4 regions of the Streptomyces sp. NPDC056160 genome follow, and region 4 is predicted to be linked to each of the others. Evidence: riboswitches for the same ligand, from Rfam matches in the RefSeq annotation. Region 4 holds a riboswitch; each other region holds the start of a gene.
The links. Region 4 has a riboswitch for cobalamin ahead of ACFC02_RS33500 (cobalamin biosynthesis protein). Riboswitches for the same ligand answer to the same signal wherever they lie in the genome.

Region 1 (4,188 bases), on a different contig from region 4:
GCGGATCGCCGGCAGCTTGGCCGGGTCCATGGCGGCGATCTGGGCGTGCTCGTCGAGGAGTTGTTCCAGGCGGGCGATGTCGCCGTAGGAGTCGGCGCGGGCCATCGGCGGGACGAGGTGGTCCACGAGCGTGGCGTGGGCGCGGCGCTTGGCCTGGGTGCCCTCGCCGGGGTCGTTGACCAGGAAGGGGTAGACCAGCGGGAGGTCGCCGAGGGCCGCGTCGGGTCCGCAGGCCGCCGACAGGCCGGCGTTCTTGCCGGGCAGCCACTCCAGGTTGCCGTGCTTGCCGAGGTGGATCATCGCGTCCGCGCCGAACCCGCCCTCGTCGCGCGCGGCGGCGATCCAGCGGTAGGCGGCGAGGTAGTGGTGGGAGGGCGGCAGGTCGGGGTCGTGGTAGATGGCGACGGGGTTCTCGCCGAAGCCGCGCGGCGGCTGGATGAGGATCAGCACGTTGCCGAAGCGCAGGGCCGCCAGGACGATGTCGCCGTCCGCGTCGCGGCTGCGGTCGACGAACATCTCGCCGGGTGCCGGGCCCCAGTGCTCCTCCACGGCCGTGCGCAGTTCCTCGGGGAGGCCGGCGTACCAGCGGCGGTAGTCGGCGGCCGGGATGCGTACCGGGTTGCGGGCCAGTTGTTCCTCGGTGAGCCAGTCCTGGTCGTGGCCGCCCGCCTCGATGAGCGCGCGGATCAGTTCGTCGCCGTCGCCGGAGGCCAGCCCGGGCACGTCGCCGTCACCGAGGTCGTAGCCGTCGGCGCGCAGACGGCGCAGGAGGGCGACGGCGCTGGCGGGGGTGTCCAGGCCGACCGCGTTGCCGATGCGGGAGTGCTTGGTCGGGTAGGCCGACAGGACCAGGGCGAGGCGCTTGCCGGCGGGCGGGATGCGGCGCAGCCGCGCGTGGCGCACGGCGATCCCGGCGACGCGGGCGGCGCGCTCGGGGTCGGCGACGTAGGAGGGCAGGCCGTCGGCGTCGATCTCCTTGAAGGAGAAGGGCACGGTGATCAGACGGCCGTCGAACTCGGGTACGGCGATCTGGCCGGCCGCGTCCAGCGGTGAGACGCCCTCGTCGTTCTCCTCCCAGGCCGAGCGGGAGCCGGTCAGGCACAGGGCCTGGAGGATCGGCACGTCCAGCGCGGCGAGCGCGCCCGCGTCCCAGGACTCGTCATCGCCGCCGGCCGACGCCGCGGCGGGTTTGGTGCCGCCCGCGGCCAGCACGGTCGTCACGATCACGTCGGCGGCGCGCAGTTCCTCGACCAACTCCGGTTCGGGCGCCCGGAGGGAGGCCACGTAAAGGGGAAGGGGCCGCCCGCCGGCGTCCTCCACGGCGTCGCACAGCGCGTGGACGAAGCCGGTGTTGCCGCTCATGTGGTGGGCGCGGTAGTAGAGCACGGCGACGGTCGGGCCGCCCGCGGGCCCGGTGGCCTCGCGGGGCAGCGCTCCCCAGCTCGGGGCGGGCGCGGGCGCCTCGAAGCCGTGCCCGGTGAGCAGCACGGTGTCGCAGAGGAAGCGGGCGAGGTGCTCCAGGTTGGCGGGGCCGCCGTGGGCGAGGTAGGCGTGGGCCTCGGCGGCGATGCCGACGGGGACGTTGGAGGCGGCCATCAGCTGGGCGTCGGGGGCCTGTTCGCCGGTGAGGACGACGACCGGGCGGCCGTCGGCGAGCAGCAGGTCGAGGCCTTCCTGCCAGGCGCGGACGCCGCCGAGGAGGCGTACGACGACCAGGTCGGCGTCCGCCATGAGGGCGGGCAGGTCGGCGAGGGCCAGACGGGCGGGGTTGGCGAAGCGGTACGGGACGGGGCCGCCCGCGGCCCGGGCGCTGAGCAGGTCGGTGTCGGAGGTCGACAGGAGCAGGATGCGGGGGGACGGCGGCTGTTCTCCGGCTGGGTGCGACATGCGGCGTCCTGCCTTCCTCGGGGTGTCCACGCCCCGGGTGGTGTCGGAATGGGGGTCTCCGCTGCTCGGACGGGCCGAGATCCGGGAGAAGGGGAGTTCCTGACTCACCCGGTTCTTCCTGGAACCGGGCTCACAGTGGCGGGACCGCGCCGGATTCGCACCGGGCTTCCTCCCCTGTCGCCGTCGTGGCGATGGCGGACCGGATGGTCCGCCGAGAAGCATAGTAAGGGCCGTCGTAGCAGGGCAGGGCATACGTGCGGTGTGATCGTAGGTATGCTCGCCGCCATGTCCACGGCTGCCCTCCCCCCGACGTCCCAGGCCGCCCCGGCCGGACGGGACCGTGACGACGCGTGCCCGGGTACGCTGCGGCTGCACGCGGCGGACGACGGCGCGGTGGCCCGCGTCCGCGTACCCGGCGGCGTGCTGGACGTCGGCGGGGCCGAGGCGCTGGCCGAGGCCGCGCGGCGCCTGGGCGACGGCGCACTGCACCTGACCTCGCGCGGCAACGTCCAACTGCGCGGGCTGCGCGCTGAGCACGGCCCCGAACTCGCCGGTCTGCTGGAAGCGGCGGGCCTGCTCCCCTCGCGCGGCCACGAGCGGGTGCGCAACGTGGTCGCCTCGCCGCTGTCCGCCCTGGACGACCGCGGCCTGCGGGACGTGCGCCCCTGGCTGTCCGCTCTGGACGCGCTCCTGTGCGCGAGCGAGGCCGCGCGGGCGCTGTCGGGGCGGTTCCTGTTCGCGCTCGACGACGGCCGCGGCGACGTGGCCGCGCTCGGCGCCGACGTGACCGTGCGGGCGACCGGCGGCGAAGGTGCGCAACTCGCCCTCGGCGCGGCGGGCGAGGCGCTGGCCCTGTCCGCCGGTGACGTGCCGCGGGCGATGGTGGCGGCGGCGGAGACGGTCGTCGAGGCGGCGCGGGAGCAGGGGATGCGGGCCTGGCGGGTCGGTGACGTGCCGCTGCCCGCCGGCGAACTGCTCCGGCTCGTCGCCGGACGTCTGACCGCCGAGGGACTGGCCTGCGCGCCGCAGCCGCGGGAGAGCGCGCACTGCGCGGGCCCGCCGCCCGGATCCGTCGGCGGGGCCGGCGGCGGTGCCCTGTCGGTGCACGTCCCGCTCGGCCGTCTGACGGCGCTCCAGTGGCGGGAGTTGACGCGGACCGCTGCCCGCGCGGGCGGCGAACTGCGTCTGACGCCGTGGCGCGGGGTCGTCGTCCCCGTACCGGAGGGGACCGCGTCGCCCGCCGTGCCCGATACGTCCGCCACGCTCGACGCACTGGCCGCCACCGGTCTCGTCACCGGCCCCGGCTCGGCCTGGCCGCGGGTGGGTGCCTGCGTGGGGCGGCCCGGCTGCGCCAAGGCGCACGCCGACGTCCGGGCGGACGCCACCGCCTCGCTCGGCGCGCTCGGCCCGCGCGGCCTTCCCCTGTACTGGTCCGGCTGCGAACGGCGTTGCGGACGGCCCCCCGGCGACCGGATCGACCTGGTCGCGACCGAGGACGGCACCTACCAGGTGACCCGGGTGTCCCAGGCACCGCCGGCTTCCCAGGCGCCGGCCACGGCGCCCGCGCCCCGTGCCCCCTCCGTCGTCCTGGACGACCCACGTCAACTCGCCGCCGCCCTGGCGGCGTTCACCTCATGACCCGTACGACCACGACCACCGAGAGCAGCGAGAAGAACACCGTGACGCCCTACGACTACGAGAAGGACGGCGCGGCCATCTACCGCCGGTCCTTCGCCACCATCCGCGCGGAGGCGGACCTCGCGGCTCTGCCCGCCGACGTCAGCCAGGTGACGGTCCGGATGATCCACGCCTGCGGGATGGTCGACCTGGTCCGCGACATCGCGTACACGCCGTCCGTGGTGGCCCGCGCGCGCGAGGCCCTGCGGGCCGGCGCGCCCATCCTGTGCGACGTGCAGATGGTGGCCAGCGGCGTCACCCGCAAGCGGCTGCCCGCCGACAACGAGGTGCTCTGCACGCTCTCCGACCCGGCCGTCCCCGAGCTGGCGGCGAAGCTGGGCACCACGCGCAGCGCCGCCGCGCTGGAGCTGTGGCGGGACCGGCTGGAGGGCTCGGTGGTCGCCGTCGGCAACGCGCCCACCGCCCTGTTCCGGCTCCTGGAGATGATCGAGGAGGGCGCGGGCCGTCCGGCCGCCGTCATCGGCGTGCCGGTCGGTTTCGTGGGTGCCGCCGAGTCCAAGGACGCGCTGGCCGCGCACTCCTCGGGCCTGGAGCACCTGGTGGTGCGGGGCCGCCGGGGCGGCAGCGCGCTGGCCGCCGCCGCGCTCAACGCGATCGCGAGTG
Region 2 (4,188 bases), on a different contig from region 4:
TCTACACCGCGTACACGTTCGTGGCGGTGCCCGCGGCGATCTACGCGACCGGCGCGGCCGGGTTCTTCGCGGTGCCGTACACGATCCTGGTCTACCCCCTGATCTTCACCTTCCTGCCGCGGCTGTGGTCGGTCTCGCACAAGCACGGGTACGTGACGACGTCGGACTTCGTACGCGGCCGGTTCGGGTCCAAGGGCCTGTCCCTGGCGGTCGCCCTCACCGGCATCCTCGCCACCATGCCGTACATCGCGCTCCAACTGGTCGGCATCCAGGCGGTGCTCGACGTGATGGGCGTGGGCGGCGGCGAGAACACCAACTGGTTCGTGAAGGACCTGCCGCTGCTGATCGCCTTCGGCGTGCTGGCGGCGTACACGTACTCCTCGGGACTGCGCGCCCCGGCGCTGATCGCGTTCGTCAAGGACGCGCTCATCTACATCGTCATCGCGGTCGCGATCATCTACATCCCGATCAAGCTGGGCGGCTTCGACGACATCTTCGCCAAGGCCGCCCACGCGTTCAGCCAGACGAATCCGGCCACCGGCAAACCACGCGGCGCGGTCGTGCCGGGCGAGGCGAGCCAGTGGACCTACGCCACCCTCGCCCTCGGCTCCGCGCTCGCCCTGTTCATGTACCCGCACTCGATCACCGCCACGCTGTCCTCGCGCAGCCGTGAGGTGATCCGCCGCAACACCACGATCCTGCCGCTGTACTCGCTGATGCTGGGCCTGCTGGCGCTGCTGGGCTTCATGGCGATCGCGGCGGGCGTGAAGGTCCAGAACGGGCAGCTGGCCATTCCGCAGCTGTTCGAGGACATGTTCCCGGACTGGTTCACCGGCATCGCCTTCGCGGCGATCGGCATCGGGGCGCTGGTCCCGGCGGCGATCATGTCGATCGCGGCGGCGAACCTGTTCACCCGCAACATCTACAAGGACTTCATCAAGCCGGACGCGACGGCCGAGCAGGAGACCCGGGTCTCCAAGCTGGTCTCGCTGCTGGTGAAGGTGGGCGCGCTGGTCTTCGTCCTGACCATGGACAAGACCGTGGCGATCAACTTCCAGTTGCTGGGCGGCATCTGGATCCTGCAGACCTTCCCGGCGCTGGTGGGCGGCCTGTTCACCCGCTGGTTCCACCGCTGGGCACTGCTGGCCGGCTGGGCCGTCGGCATGGTCTACGGCACGGTCGCGGCCTACGGGGTCGCCTCGCCGACGCAGAAGCACTTCGGTGGCTCGGCCAAGGAGATCCCGGGCATCGGCGAGATCGGCTACATCGGCATGACGGCGTTCGCCCTGAACGTCGTCGTCTCCGTCGTCCTGACCTTCGTCCTGAAGGCGCTGAAGGCCCCCGAGGGCGTCGACGAGACCAGCCCGCAGGACTACACCGCCGACGCGGGTGACCCCGGCGTCGCGGTCGAACTCCCGCCGGCCACGGCGGGCAGCGCTCACTGAGCTGCCGGAACCAGGGCACGGGCCGCCGGGAAGACCGGCGGCCCGTTGTCGTACCCGTGCGGCACACTCGGCCCCATGGACCTCGTGATCAGGCCGGCCGAGCCCGGCGAGTACGACACCCTCGGTGAGATCACCGCCCAGGCCTATCTCCAGGACGGGCTGCTGGACTTCGGGGAGAGCGACCCCTACCTGAGCGAGCTGAGGGACGTCGCCAAGCGGGCGGCCGCCGCCGAGGTGCTGGTGGCCGTGGCGGACGAAGCGGTGCTCGGCGGAGTCGCGTTCGTGCCGTCCGGCGGCGCCATGGCCGACATCGCCGGACCCGGCGAGGCCGAGATACGCATGCTCGCGGTCGCGCGCGCCGCACGCGGCCGGGGCGCGGGTGAGGCGCTGGTGCGGGCCTGCCTGGACCGGGCGCGGGCCACCGAGGGCTGTGCGCGCCTCGTGCTGTCAACCCAGCGCACCATGCACGCCGCCCACCGCCTCTACGAGCGCCTGGGCTTCGTCCGCACCCCGCAGCGGGACTGGAACCCGCTGCCGGACCTGGACGACATCACGCTGCTCACCTACGCGTTGGCGCTCTGACAGCGACCGACACCCTCCGCAGTCGACGCGACACATCCCAGGCACAACATATGGGGGTGGCTTCCGCACCCGGCACAAGATGTATGCTCATGCTCGCTGTCGTCGCAGGGGAATCCGGTGCGAATCCGGAACTGTCCCGCAACGGTGTACTCGTACACATATGCCCTCAAGGCCGTGTACGAGCGTCAGTCCGAGGACCTGCCGACAGTGCGCCCGGCCGTCCGGTCCGGGTGCCTGACGTCCGGGCCTCGTGGAATGGGCCGGTGGACGCGGCGCCGTGTGCGCTCGTGTGCTGCCCCCTGCCCTCGGCGAGGCCCCGTGCCGAGCGAGGGAGAGCCCCAAGTGACCATCGCGCCAGCCGATCCGGCCTCAGCCACGGGCCTGGAGAACGACGGTCCCGGTGCCGCGCTGCTGCGGACCCTGACCGAGCTGACCGCCGACCTCCCCGACGCCGACCCCGGCCGGGTCGCCGCCGCCGCGCTGCGCGGCCGGTCGGCGCACGCCGACGAGGCGGAGCTGCGGGAGCTGGCCACCGAGGCGGCGGCCGGGCTCATCTCCGAGGACCCCGCCTACTCGCGGCTGGCCGCCCGTCTGCTCACGCTCTCCATCCGCGCCGAGGCGGCCTCGCAGGGCGTCACGTCCTTCACCGAGTCGGTGGCCACGGGCCACCGCGAGGGACTGATCGCCGACCGGACCGCCGCGTTCGTCCGCCTGCACGCCGCCCGCCTGGACGCGCTGGCCGACCCGGCCGCCGACGACCGCTTCGGTTACTTCGGGCTGCGCACCCTGCACAGCCGCTACCTGCTGCGGCACCCGATCACCCGCAAGGTGATCGAGACGCCACAGCACTTCATGCTGCGGGTGGCCAGCGGGCTCGCCGAGGACGACAGCCCCCGGGCCGTCGACGAAGTCGCCGCGCTCCACGGGCTCATGAGCCGCCTCGACTACCTCCCCTCCTCCCCCACGCTCTTCAACTCCGGCACCCGCCACCCCCAGATGTCCTCCTGCTACCTGCTCGACTCCCCCAAGGACGAGCTGGACAGCATCTACGACCGCTACCACCAGGTGGCCCGGCTCTCCAAGCACGCCGGCGGCATCGGCATCGCCTACTCCCGCGTCCGCTCGCGCGGCTCGCTGATCCGCGGCACCAACGGGCACTCCAACGGCATCGTCCCGTTCCTGAAGACCCTCGACGCGTCGGTGGCCGCCGTGAACCAGGGCGGCCGGCGCAAGGGCGCGGCGGCCGTCTACCTGGAGACCTGGCACTCGGACATCGAGGAGTTCCTGGAGCTGCGCGACAACACCGGCGAGGACGCGCGCCGCACCCACAACCTGAACCTGGCGCACTGGATCCCGGACGAGTTCATGCGCCGCGTCGACGCCGACGGGCAGTGGTCGCTGTTCTCCCCGGCCGACGTGCCTCAACTGGTGGACCTGTGGGGCGGGGAGTTCGACGCGGCCTACCGCGCGGCCGAGGCGGCCGGGCTCGCGAAGAAGACCCTGCCCGCCCGTGAGCTGTACGGCCGGATGATGCGCACCCTCGCGCAGACCGGCAACGGCTGGATGACCTTCAAGGACGCCGCCAACCGCACCGCCAACCAGACGGCCGAGCCGGGCCACGTCATCCACTCCTCGAACCTCTGCACGGAGATCCTGGAGGTCACCGACGACGGCGAGACGGCGGTCTGCAACCTCGGCTCCGTCAACCTCGGCGCCTTCGCCGACCCCGAGCGCGGGGACCTCGACTGGGAGCGGCTGGACGAGACCGTCCGCACGGCCGTCACCTTCCTGGACCGGGTCGTCGACATCAACTTCTACCCGACCGAGCAGGCCGCCCGCTCCAACGCCCGGTGGCGGCCGGTGGGCCTGGGCGCGATGGGCCTCCAGGACGTCTTCTTCAAGCTGCGGCTGCCCTTCGACTCGCCCGAGGCGAAAGCGCTGTCGACCCGGATCGCCGAGCGGATCATGCTCGCCGCCTACGAGGCCTCCGCCGACCTCGCCGAACGGAACGCCCCGCTGCCCGCCTGGGAGAAGACCCGCGCCGCGCGCGGTGTGCTGCACCCCGACCACTACGACGTGGACCTCGCCTGGCCCGAGCGCTGGGCGGCCCTGCGCGAGCGGATCGCCGCCGTCGGCATGCGCAACTCACTGCTGCTGGCGA
Region 3 (4,188 bases), on a different contig from region 4:
GGCCGGAGCGTGCCGGCCTCGGGGCTCAGACCAGGAGCGCGGCGTGCTCCCGTGCGGATTCGGCGGCACGCCCCAGCGACTCGCGTTCCGACTCCTCGGCCTGCGGTACCAGGGCGGCCATGGCGGGGTTGACCGGGGCCATCGTCAGTTCGCGCGTGATGACCTCGACCTGCAGGCCGAGCCCGCCGCCCAGCACCGTCTCCAGGTAGTTGGTGTCGTGCTCGAAGCCGGCCCGCGGGGTGCCGGGGCGGTAGGAGCCGCCGCGCGACGCCGCGACCACGACGCGCTTGCCGGACGGCGGCACGCCCTCGCCGAAGGTGCGCCCGGCCAGGATGATCTGGTCCAGCCACGCCTTGAGGGTGGAGGGGATCGTGAAGTTGTACATGGGGGCGCCGATGACGAGGACGTCGGCCTTCTCGAACTCGGCGATGAGTTCCTCGCGCAGCGGGGGGAGGGACTCGGCGGTGACGGTGGCGGCGTCCAGGTGCGGCACCGGGTCGGCGGCCAGGTCGCGGTAGATGACGCTGCCCTGCGGGTGCGCCTCCTGCCAGGTCTTGCGGAAGGCGTCGGTGAGCCGGCGCGAGCCGGAGTTCTCCAGCGGGAAGAGGGACGAGTCGATGTGCAGCAGGACGGCCATGGAAGGTGCTCCTCGGGTGGGCCGCGCGGGGCACGGCGGGGGTGGTCCGGGCGTGCGGAGGCACCCGGATTCGTATGTCAGCTTCCTCAGCTGCTTACGAAATTACAGTACCCCACTTTTTCGTAGTAAATGAGCGGTGGGCGGTACCATGGGCGCATGACAGTGGAGCGACAGGACGCGGGGCAGTGCTCGGCGGCGGGCGGTGCGGTCGAACGCGTCTTCCTGCTTCTCGGCAAACGCTGGAACGGCGTGATCCTCGCCAGCCTCATGAGCGGTCCCGGCCGCTTCGCCGAACTGCGCCGCGCCGTCAGCGGGATCAGCGAGCGCATGCTCTCCGACCGCCTCGCCGAACTCGGGGAGGCCGGCCTGGTCCGCCGTGAGGTGGACGCCGGCCCGCCCCTGCGCGTCTCCTATCAACTCACTCCCGCGGGCGAGGCCCTGAGGCCGGCCCTCCAGGAACTGGGCGGCTGGGCCGAGCGGTTCCTCGGGACGTCCGAGCAGGACGGCTGCCCCTCCCTGCGGCAGCAGGAAGCCGAGGACACCCGGAACGCGTGACGTCCCCGCCCTACGCTCCTACGTGCCTTCGGCACCACGGTCCGGCCGGGGCGTGTTTCGAAAGTCCCTCCCCCGGCCTTCGGCCGGGAGGTGCCCCCAGCCCCGCGGCGTCTGGCACGCGCGCTCGCCGCGTTGTCGGGATCGTCCACGTACGCCCGGTACGCGGACGACCCTCCGCCTTGCGATCGCACGCACCGGACGCCGCGGGGCCCGCCCTCCGGGCGGACGGCGCTACATTCGAAACACGCCCTAGTCGGCCGCCTCCCCCGCTCCGGCCCCCACCGCCCAGCGCTGCTCGACCCTGGCGACCTTCCAGTACGCCAGCGCCGCCGCCCACACCACCACGAACAGGATGACGATGACGTAGCCCACGTGGTCGAGGTCGAGTCCGGCGATCCAGCCGGTGACCGTGTCGCTCAGGTCGAGCTTGTCGTGCAGGACGCCGACCAGCTCGATCGTGCCGATGAAGAAGGCGACCGCGATGGACAGGCCGGTGATGGTCAGGTTGTAGAACACCTTGCGGACGGGGTTGGAGAACGCCCACTGGTAGGCGAAGTTCATGAACGTGCCGTCCAGGGTGTCGAACAGGCTCATGCCGGCGGCGAACAGCAGGGGCAGGCAGAGGATCGCGTACCAGGGCAGTCCGGCCGCCGCGCCGGAGCCGGCCATCACCATCAGCGTGACCTCGGTGGCGGTGTCGAAGCCGAGGCCGAAGAGGAAGCCGAGCGGGTACATCTGGCCGGGCCGGGAGATCGACCTGGTGAGGCGGCCCAGGATCCGGTTCATGAACCCCCGTGAGTCCAGGTGGGCCTCCAGCTCCCGCTCGTCGTAGGTGCCCGCGCGCATCGCCCGGAACACCTTCAGGATGCCGGCGAGGGCGACCAGGTTGAGGGCGGCGATCAGGTAGAGGAAGGTGCCCGAGACGGTGGTGCCGACGATGCCGAGCGTCTGGTGCGTACGGGAGTCGTCGTTCATCAGGGTGCCCGCGAGCTGGGCGCCGCCCGCCACCAGCGCGGCCATGGCCACCACCACGCTGGAGTGGCCCAGCGCGAACCAGAAGCCCACCGAGACCGGCCGCTTGCCGTCGGCCATCAGCTTGCGGGTGGTGTTGTCGATGGCGGCGATGTGGTCGGCGTCGAAGGCGTGCCGCATGCCGAGCGTGTAGGCGGTGACGCCGAGGCCGATACCGAAGGCCTTGCTGCCGACCTGGTAGTGCTCGGGGACGACGAGCAGGAACAGGATGCCGAAGGCGACGACGTGCAGGGCGGCTATCACCGCCATCAGGCCCGCGGTCTTGAGGGTGTCCTCACGGCGCCAGCGGAAGGTCGCCGCGGGGGCGGGCCCCCCGGGGGCGGCGGCCGGCGTCGGGGCAGGCTTGGGCAGGGTCATCCGGTATCACGCTCCAGCACCTCGTGGATCACTTCGTGAGCTGCCGTGGCCGGTCTCCTGGCTTAGGGTCCGTACGTCCTCCCTCCCTGCCTTCCCGGTCGTGCGACCAGTGGCCCGGCGGATGCCGGACGGAAGGGGAACTCCCCGATCACAGTGGCGAGGGCCGCGTCGGCTTCGCACCGACTTCCCGAGCACCACGGCCCGCCCACGGTAGAGGGAGGGACCGTCGTCTGCATAGCTGCATACCTGCGCAGGTACGGAAGATCACACATCGGTGCCTGCGAGGATGGGGGCATGCATCTCGTCCCTGCCGACCGCTCGGACCGCCGCACCATCGACGGCCACCGGGTGTGCGACGCCATCGCGGCGATCGGGGAGCCCGGTCACGTCCGCGCGTGGGCGGAGCGCTTCTCGCTGCTGGCCGACCCCAAGCGGCTCGCCCTGCTGCTGGCCCTGCACCGCACCGGCCCACTGGCCGTCTCCGACCTCGCCGTCGCCACCGGCATGAACGACCCGGCGGTCTCCCAGGCCCTGCGCCTGCTGCGCGCGGCGGGCACCGTCCAGGGCGAGAAGGAGGGCCGCGTGGTGCGCTACCGCCTGGTGGACGAGGACGTACGGCACCTCCTGGAGCACTGCGCGGCGGACACGGACTGACGCCGGCACCGGGGTGACGGCGCGCCCCGCCGGTCGCCCCCTGTGCCCAGGTACCACCCCACGTGTTCGCTTTTCCGCGGATCTGGACAGATTCTCTGTGTCGCTCCGACGCACGAAGAGGAGACCGCGTGACCGACCGCACCGACGACGTGCCGCCCGACCTGTCCTCCCGCAGTCCCGACTGGTGGCGGCAGGCCGTCGTCTACCAGGTCTACCCCCGCAGCTTCGCCGACGCCGACGGGGACGGACTCGGTGACATCCGGGGCGTCACCCAGCGGCTGACGCACCTCGCCGCCCTCGGCGTGGACGCCGTGTGGCTCAGTCCGTTCTACCCCTCCGAACTGGCCGACGGCGGCTACGACGTCGCCGACCACCGGGACGTCGACCCGCGTCTGGGCACCCTCGACGACTTCGACGCGATGGTCACCGAGGCGCACCGCCTCGGTCTGAAGGTGATCGTCGACATCGTCCCCAACCACTCCTCGCACCGGCACCGCTGGTTCCAGGAGGCGCTGCGGGCCGGACCGGGCTCCGCCGCCCGCGCCCGGTACGTCTTCCGCGACGGGCGCGGCGCGCACGGTGAACTGCCCCCCACCGACTGGCAGTCCGTCTTCGGCGGCAGCGCCTGGCAGCGCGTGCCCGACGGGCAGTGGTACCTGCACCTGTTCGCGCCCGAGCAGCCGGACTTCGACTGGCGCGACGAGGAGGTCCGCGCCGACTTCCGCACCACCCTGCGGTTCTGGTCGGACCGGGGGGTGGACGGCTTCCGCGTCGACGTGGCGCACGCCCTGGTCAAGGACCTCGACGAGCCGTTGCGCGACGTCGGCGGCATCGGGGCCACCGGCGAGGACGCGCTGCCGCACGTCGAGCCGGGCAGCCACCCGTACTGGGACCGCGACGAGGTCTACGAGATCTACCGCGACTGGCGCAAGATCTTCGACGCCTACACGCCG
Region 4 (4,188 bases):
GCAACCGTCCAGGAACGCCTCACCGCCGGTGACTTCGGCGACCCCGTGGTGGATCTCGTACCCCTCGACCCGCTCGCCGAGGGCCTCGCCCACCGGCCGGGCGAGGGTCTTGCCGGCGGCGAACCTGACCCGTACCGGCAGCAGACCGAGCCCGTCGACGTGCCCGCGACGGCTCTCGACCTCGTCCTCGATGTGCTCGCCGAGCACCTGGAAGCCGCCGCAGATCCCGAGCACCGGCCGCCCCTCGGCCGCCCTGCGCCGCAGCGCGTCGGCAAGGCCCCGCTCCCGCAGCCAGTCCAGCGCCCGTACGCTGCCCCGGGTGCCCGGGACCACCACGAGGTCGGCGTCGGCCAGTTCCTCGGGCCGGTCCACGAACCGCACGACCACGCCCGGCTCGGCGGCCAGCGCGTCCACGTCGGTGAAGTTCGACATCAGGGGCAGGGCGCAGACGGCGACCCGCAGCACGTCCTCACCGACCGGCGGCGCGACCGCGGACTCCCGTACGGCGCCCCGCAGCGACACCCTCAGGCCGTCCTCCTCGTCGATGCCGAGCCCGTGCCGGAAGGGCAGCACGCCGTACGTCCGGCGGCCGGTGAGGTCGCGCAGCATGTCGATGCCGGGCTCCAGCAGCGAGACGTCACCGCGGAACTTGTTGACCAGGAACCCGGCGACCAGTTCCTGGTCCGCGGGGGCCAGCAGGGCGACGGTGCCGAAGAAGGAGGCGAAGACACCGCCGCGGTCGATGTCGCCGACGACGACCACGGGCAGCCCGGCGCCCCGTGCGATCCCCATGTTGACGATGTCGGTCCGGCGCAGGTTGATCTCGGCCGGGCTGCCCGCCCCCTCGCAGATCACCGCGTCGTAGGCGCCCCGCAGCTCGGCCAGGCAGTCCAGCACGGTCCCCAGCAACTGCCGCTGGCGTCCGCCGTGGTAGCCGCGTGCGCTCATCTCGCCCACCGGCCTGCCCAGCAGCACGATCTGGCTGCTCTGTTCGCCGCCCGGCTTGAGCAGCACCGGGTTCATCAGCGCGGTCGGCTCGATCCGGCAGGCCTGCGCCTGCATGGCCTGCGCCCGCCCGATCTCGGCGCCCTCCCGCGTGACGAACGAGTTGAGGGACATGTTCTGCGCCTTGAACGGCGCCACTTTCACGCCGCGCCGCACCAGCCACCGGCAGATCCCGGCGGTCACGACGCTCTTCCCGGCGTCGGAGGTGGTCCCGGCGACGAGCAGCCCGCCGCCCCGACCGCTGCTCATGACGTACGTCCCTTCGTCAGACGGTTGCACAGCAGCTTCGCGGCGGCGCAGGTGCCGAGCGCGAGCCAGCTCACGCGCCGGGAGAGCCGTACGGCCCGCTCGACGTCGCCCACCTGGACGGCGCGCCCTGGGCCGTTGAGCACCGGCCGGTGCTCCACCCGCCCCCCGTACGACAACGTGCCCCCCAGCCGCACCCCGAGCGCCCCCGCGAACGAGGCCTCCACAGGACCGGCGTTGGGACTCGGGTGGCGCCCGGCGTCGGCGCGCCAGGCCCGTACGGCCCCCCGCGGATCGCCCCCCGCCACGGTGGCCAGGACGGCGGTCAGCCGGGCCCCGGGCCAGCCCGCCACGTCGTCTAGCCGGGCGGAGGCCCACCCGTAGCGCCGGTACCGCGGCGACCTGTGACCGACCATGGCGTCCAGGGTGTTGACGGCCCGGAAGCCGAGGAGTCCCGGCACGCCCGCGAGGGCGCCCCAGACGAGCGCGCCCACCACCGCGTCCGAGGTGTTCTCGGCGACCGACTCGACGACCGCGCGGGCGATCCCGTCGGCGTCCAGGGCCTGCGGATCGCGCCCGCACAGGTGCGGCAGCCGTGCCCGGGCGGCCTCGACGTCCCCCGACTCGAGCGCCCGTCCGATGGCGCCCGCCTCGCGGGCGAGTGAAGTACCGCCGACGACGGCCCAGGTGGCGGCGCCGGTCAGCAGGACGGAGCCGGTGGGGGAGGAGCGGACGGCGCGGGCCGCGGCGGCCCCCAGCGCGACGGCGCCACCGGCGCACACGGCGGTGTGGAGCGCGCCCCGCCCGCGGTGGTCCCGCCACAGCACACGTTCCACGGCGCCCGCGGCCCGCCCGAACACGGCGACCGGGTGCCCACGGCGCGGGTCGCCGAGGAGCAGGTCACCGAGGAGGCCGGCGGCGGCGCCGTACGCGAAGACGCGATCGGCACCCACGGGGTCAGCCGGCCGCGGGGTCGGTCAGGGAGTCGCTGATGAACCTCGGTCGGCAGCCGCGCATGGCGATGGGTCCTCACTCAGGGTGTCCGCGCCCTGGTTCGACGAGACCGGCGGAGAGAGTTCCTGGCTCCCGGGGGTGTTCGTCCCCGGTGACAGTGGCGGGACCGCGCCGGATTCGCACCGGCTTCCTCTTCTGCCGCCGTACATGGCCCCGGAAGTCCACCACGCCCTCGGAACAGCCGTCAACTTGCCGTTGACCTGCGGTGGGCCGGTGTGCCGAGGCTCATAGCCCTGACGCGCGGTCAGCGACTTGAAACGGCTCCTTTCGGCCTCTTTCCGCGCGGTGAAGCGGGGAAGACGCCTCCCGGTCGGCGTCCCGAAGGCGAGTCGAATGCGGCAAAACCCCCGTAAGCGCCGCAGAAACACTTACGGGGGTTGGTGCAGAAGGTGCGAGGCGTGACCACGCGCCGCCTGCGGCCAGGGCGTTTCCTCTCGTCAGCCCGGAATCGTTGTCAGCCCAGGATCAGGGAGATCCCGTAGGCGACGGCTGCCGCACACAGCGCGAAGCACGCGTACGCGCCGGCGGTCGCGGCCACGGCCGACTCGCCGCGGGTCGACGCCGCCTCCCGGCGGGACAGGCCCGCGATGCCGAGGGTGAACAGGGCCACCAGGCCGACGGTGACCACGAGGCTGACGCCGAAGACGGAGCCGAGGGCTGCCCAGTCGATCTTCATGTCGAAGCTGCTTTCTCGATGCTCGATAACCGGGTGGAGGGGCGGGGCGTCAGACCGCCGCGGCGGGCGGGGACGCCGCCGTCGCCGGACTCGCGGGAGGCGCCGGCACCGCGCCGAGCGCGGACGCCGGAGCGGGGATGGTGGCCGTCAGGCCGTCCGGCACCGGTGCCGCCGGAGGCGGGGAGACGGCGGCGATCGCCTGGGTCACCACACCGGCCGGCTCCTCGGCCGCGGTCGCGCCCGTGGCCGGGGCGACGTTCGTGTGGTCGACGACCTGGCGGCGGGAGATCTTCCAGATCGCTGCGCTCGCGGCCACCAGGAACACGGCGACGAGCGCGGTGCCCCAGTCACCGAGGCCGGTGACGGCCTCCGCGCCCGCGCCGACCACCGCCGCGGCCGGCAGGGTGAGCACCCAGGCGACGGCCATGCGGCCCGCGGTGGACCAGCGGACCACGCCGCCCTTGCGGCCGAGGCCCGCGCCCATCACCGAGCCCGAGACCACATGGGTGGTGGAGAGCGAGAAGCCCAGGTGGGAGGAGGCCAGGATGGCTGCCGCCGCACTGGTCTGGGCGGCGAAGCCCTGCTGCGGCCGGAGGTCGGTCAGGCCGGTGCCCATGGTGCGGATGATGCGCCAGCCGCCGATGTAGGTGCCCAGCGCGATGGCGAGGCCCGCGGAGAGGATGACCCAGGTGGGAGGGTTGGAGCCGGGGGCGATGGCGCCGCCGGCGATCAGGGCGAGGGTGATGATGCCCATCGTCTTCTGCGCGTCGTTGGTGCCGTGCGCCAGCGAGACCAGCCCGGCGGAGGCGATCTGACCGACCCGGTGGCCCTTCTCGGCCGCCTTGCCCTCCGTCTTCCGGCCGATCGTGTACGACAGCCGGGTCGCGGCCACCGCGGCGACGCCCGCCACGACGGGGGCGGCGACCGCCGGGAGCATGACCTTGGTGATCAGGACGTCGCCGTGCACGGCGCCGACGCCGGCCGAGGCGATGGTGGCGCCGATCAGACCGCCCAGGAGGGCGTGGGAGGAACTGGACGGGAGCCCGACCAGCCAGGTCAGCAGATTCCAGAGGATCGCTCCGACCAGTGCGGCGAAGATGACCTCGGGGCGGATGCCGGTCTCGTCGACGAGACCCTTGGAGATCGTGTTGGCGACCTCGACGGAGAGGAACGCGCCCACCAGGTTGAGCACGGCGGACATGGCCACCGCGACCTTGGGCTTGAGTGCGCCGGTGGAGATGGTGGTG

Region 1: another riboswitch for cobalamin. It lies ahead of cobN (cobaltochelatase subunit CobN); the one in region 4 lies ahead of ACFC02_RS33500 (cobalamin biosynthesis protein).
Region 2: another riboswitch for cobalamin. It lies ahead of ACFC02_RS17800 (ribonucleoside-diphosphate reductase subunit alpha); the one in region 4 lies ahead of ACFC02_RS33500 (cobalamin biosynthesis protein).
Region 3: another riboswitch for cobalamin. It lies ahead of ACFC02_RS30050 (HoxN/HupN/NixA family nickel/cobalt transporter); the one in region 4 lies ahead of ACFC02_RS33500 (cobalamin biosynthesis protein).

The regions. Positions count from the first base shown of each region.
Region 1 is NZ_JBHJUW010000082.1:9,939-14,126, forward strand. Features, by position in the region: gene cobN (cobaltochelatase subunit CobN) at 1-1,887, opposite strand, end outside; cobalamin riboswitch at 1,960-2,115, opposite strand; gene ACFC02_RS26650 (cobalamin biosynthesis protein CobG) at 2,161-3,525, shown strand; gene ACFC02_RS26655 (precorrin-8X methylmutase) at 3,522-4,188, shown strand, end outside.
Region 2 is NZ_JBHJUW010000042.1:37,704-41,891, forward strand. Features, by position in the region: gene mctP (monocarboxylate uptake permease MctP) at 1-1,445, shown strand, start outside; gene ACFC02_RS17795 (GNAT family N-acetyltransferase) at 1,521-2,027, shown strand; cobalamin riboswitch at 2,081-2,248, shown strand; gene ACFC02_RS17800 (ribonucleoside-diphosphate reductase subunit alpha) at 2,370-4,188, shown strand, end outside.
Region 3 is NZ_JBHJUW010000102.1:27,179-31,366, forward strand. Features, by position in the region: gene ACFC02_RS30040 (FMN-dependent NADH-azoreductase) at 26-637, opposite strand; gene ACFC02_RS30045 (winged helix-turn-helix transcriptional regulator) at 794-1,192, shown strand; gene ACFC02_RS30050 (HoxN/HupN/NixA family nickel/cobalt transporter) at 1,442-2,581, opposite strand; cobalamin riboswitch at 2,611-2,795, opposite strand; gene ACFC02_RS30055 (ArsR/SmtB family transcription factor) at 2,876-3,235, shown strand; gene ACFC02_RS30060 (glycoside hydrolase family 13 protein) at 3,364-4,188, shown strand, end outside.
Region 4 is NZ_JBHJUW010000130.1:17,557-21,744, forward strand. Features, by position in the region: gene ACFC02_RS33495 (cobyric acid synthase) at 1-1,254, opposite strand, end outside; gene ACFC02_RS33500 (cobalamin biosynthesis protein) at 1,251-2,204, opposite strand; cobalamin riboswitch at 2,302-2,446, opposite strand; gene ACFC02_RS33505 (hypothetical protein) at 2,720-2,941, opposite strand; gene ACFC02_RS33510 (anion permease) at 2,991-4,188, opposite strand, start outside.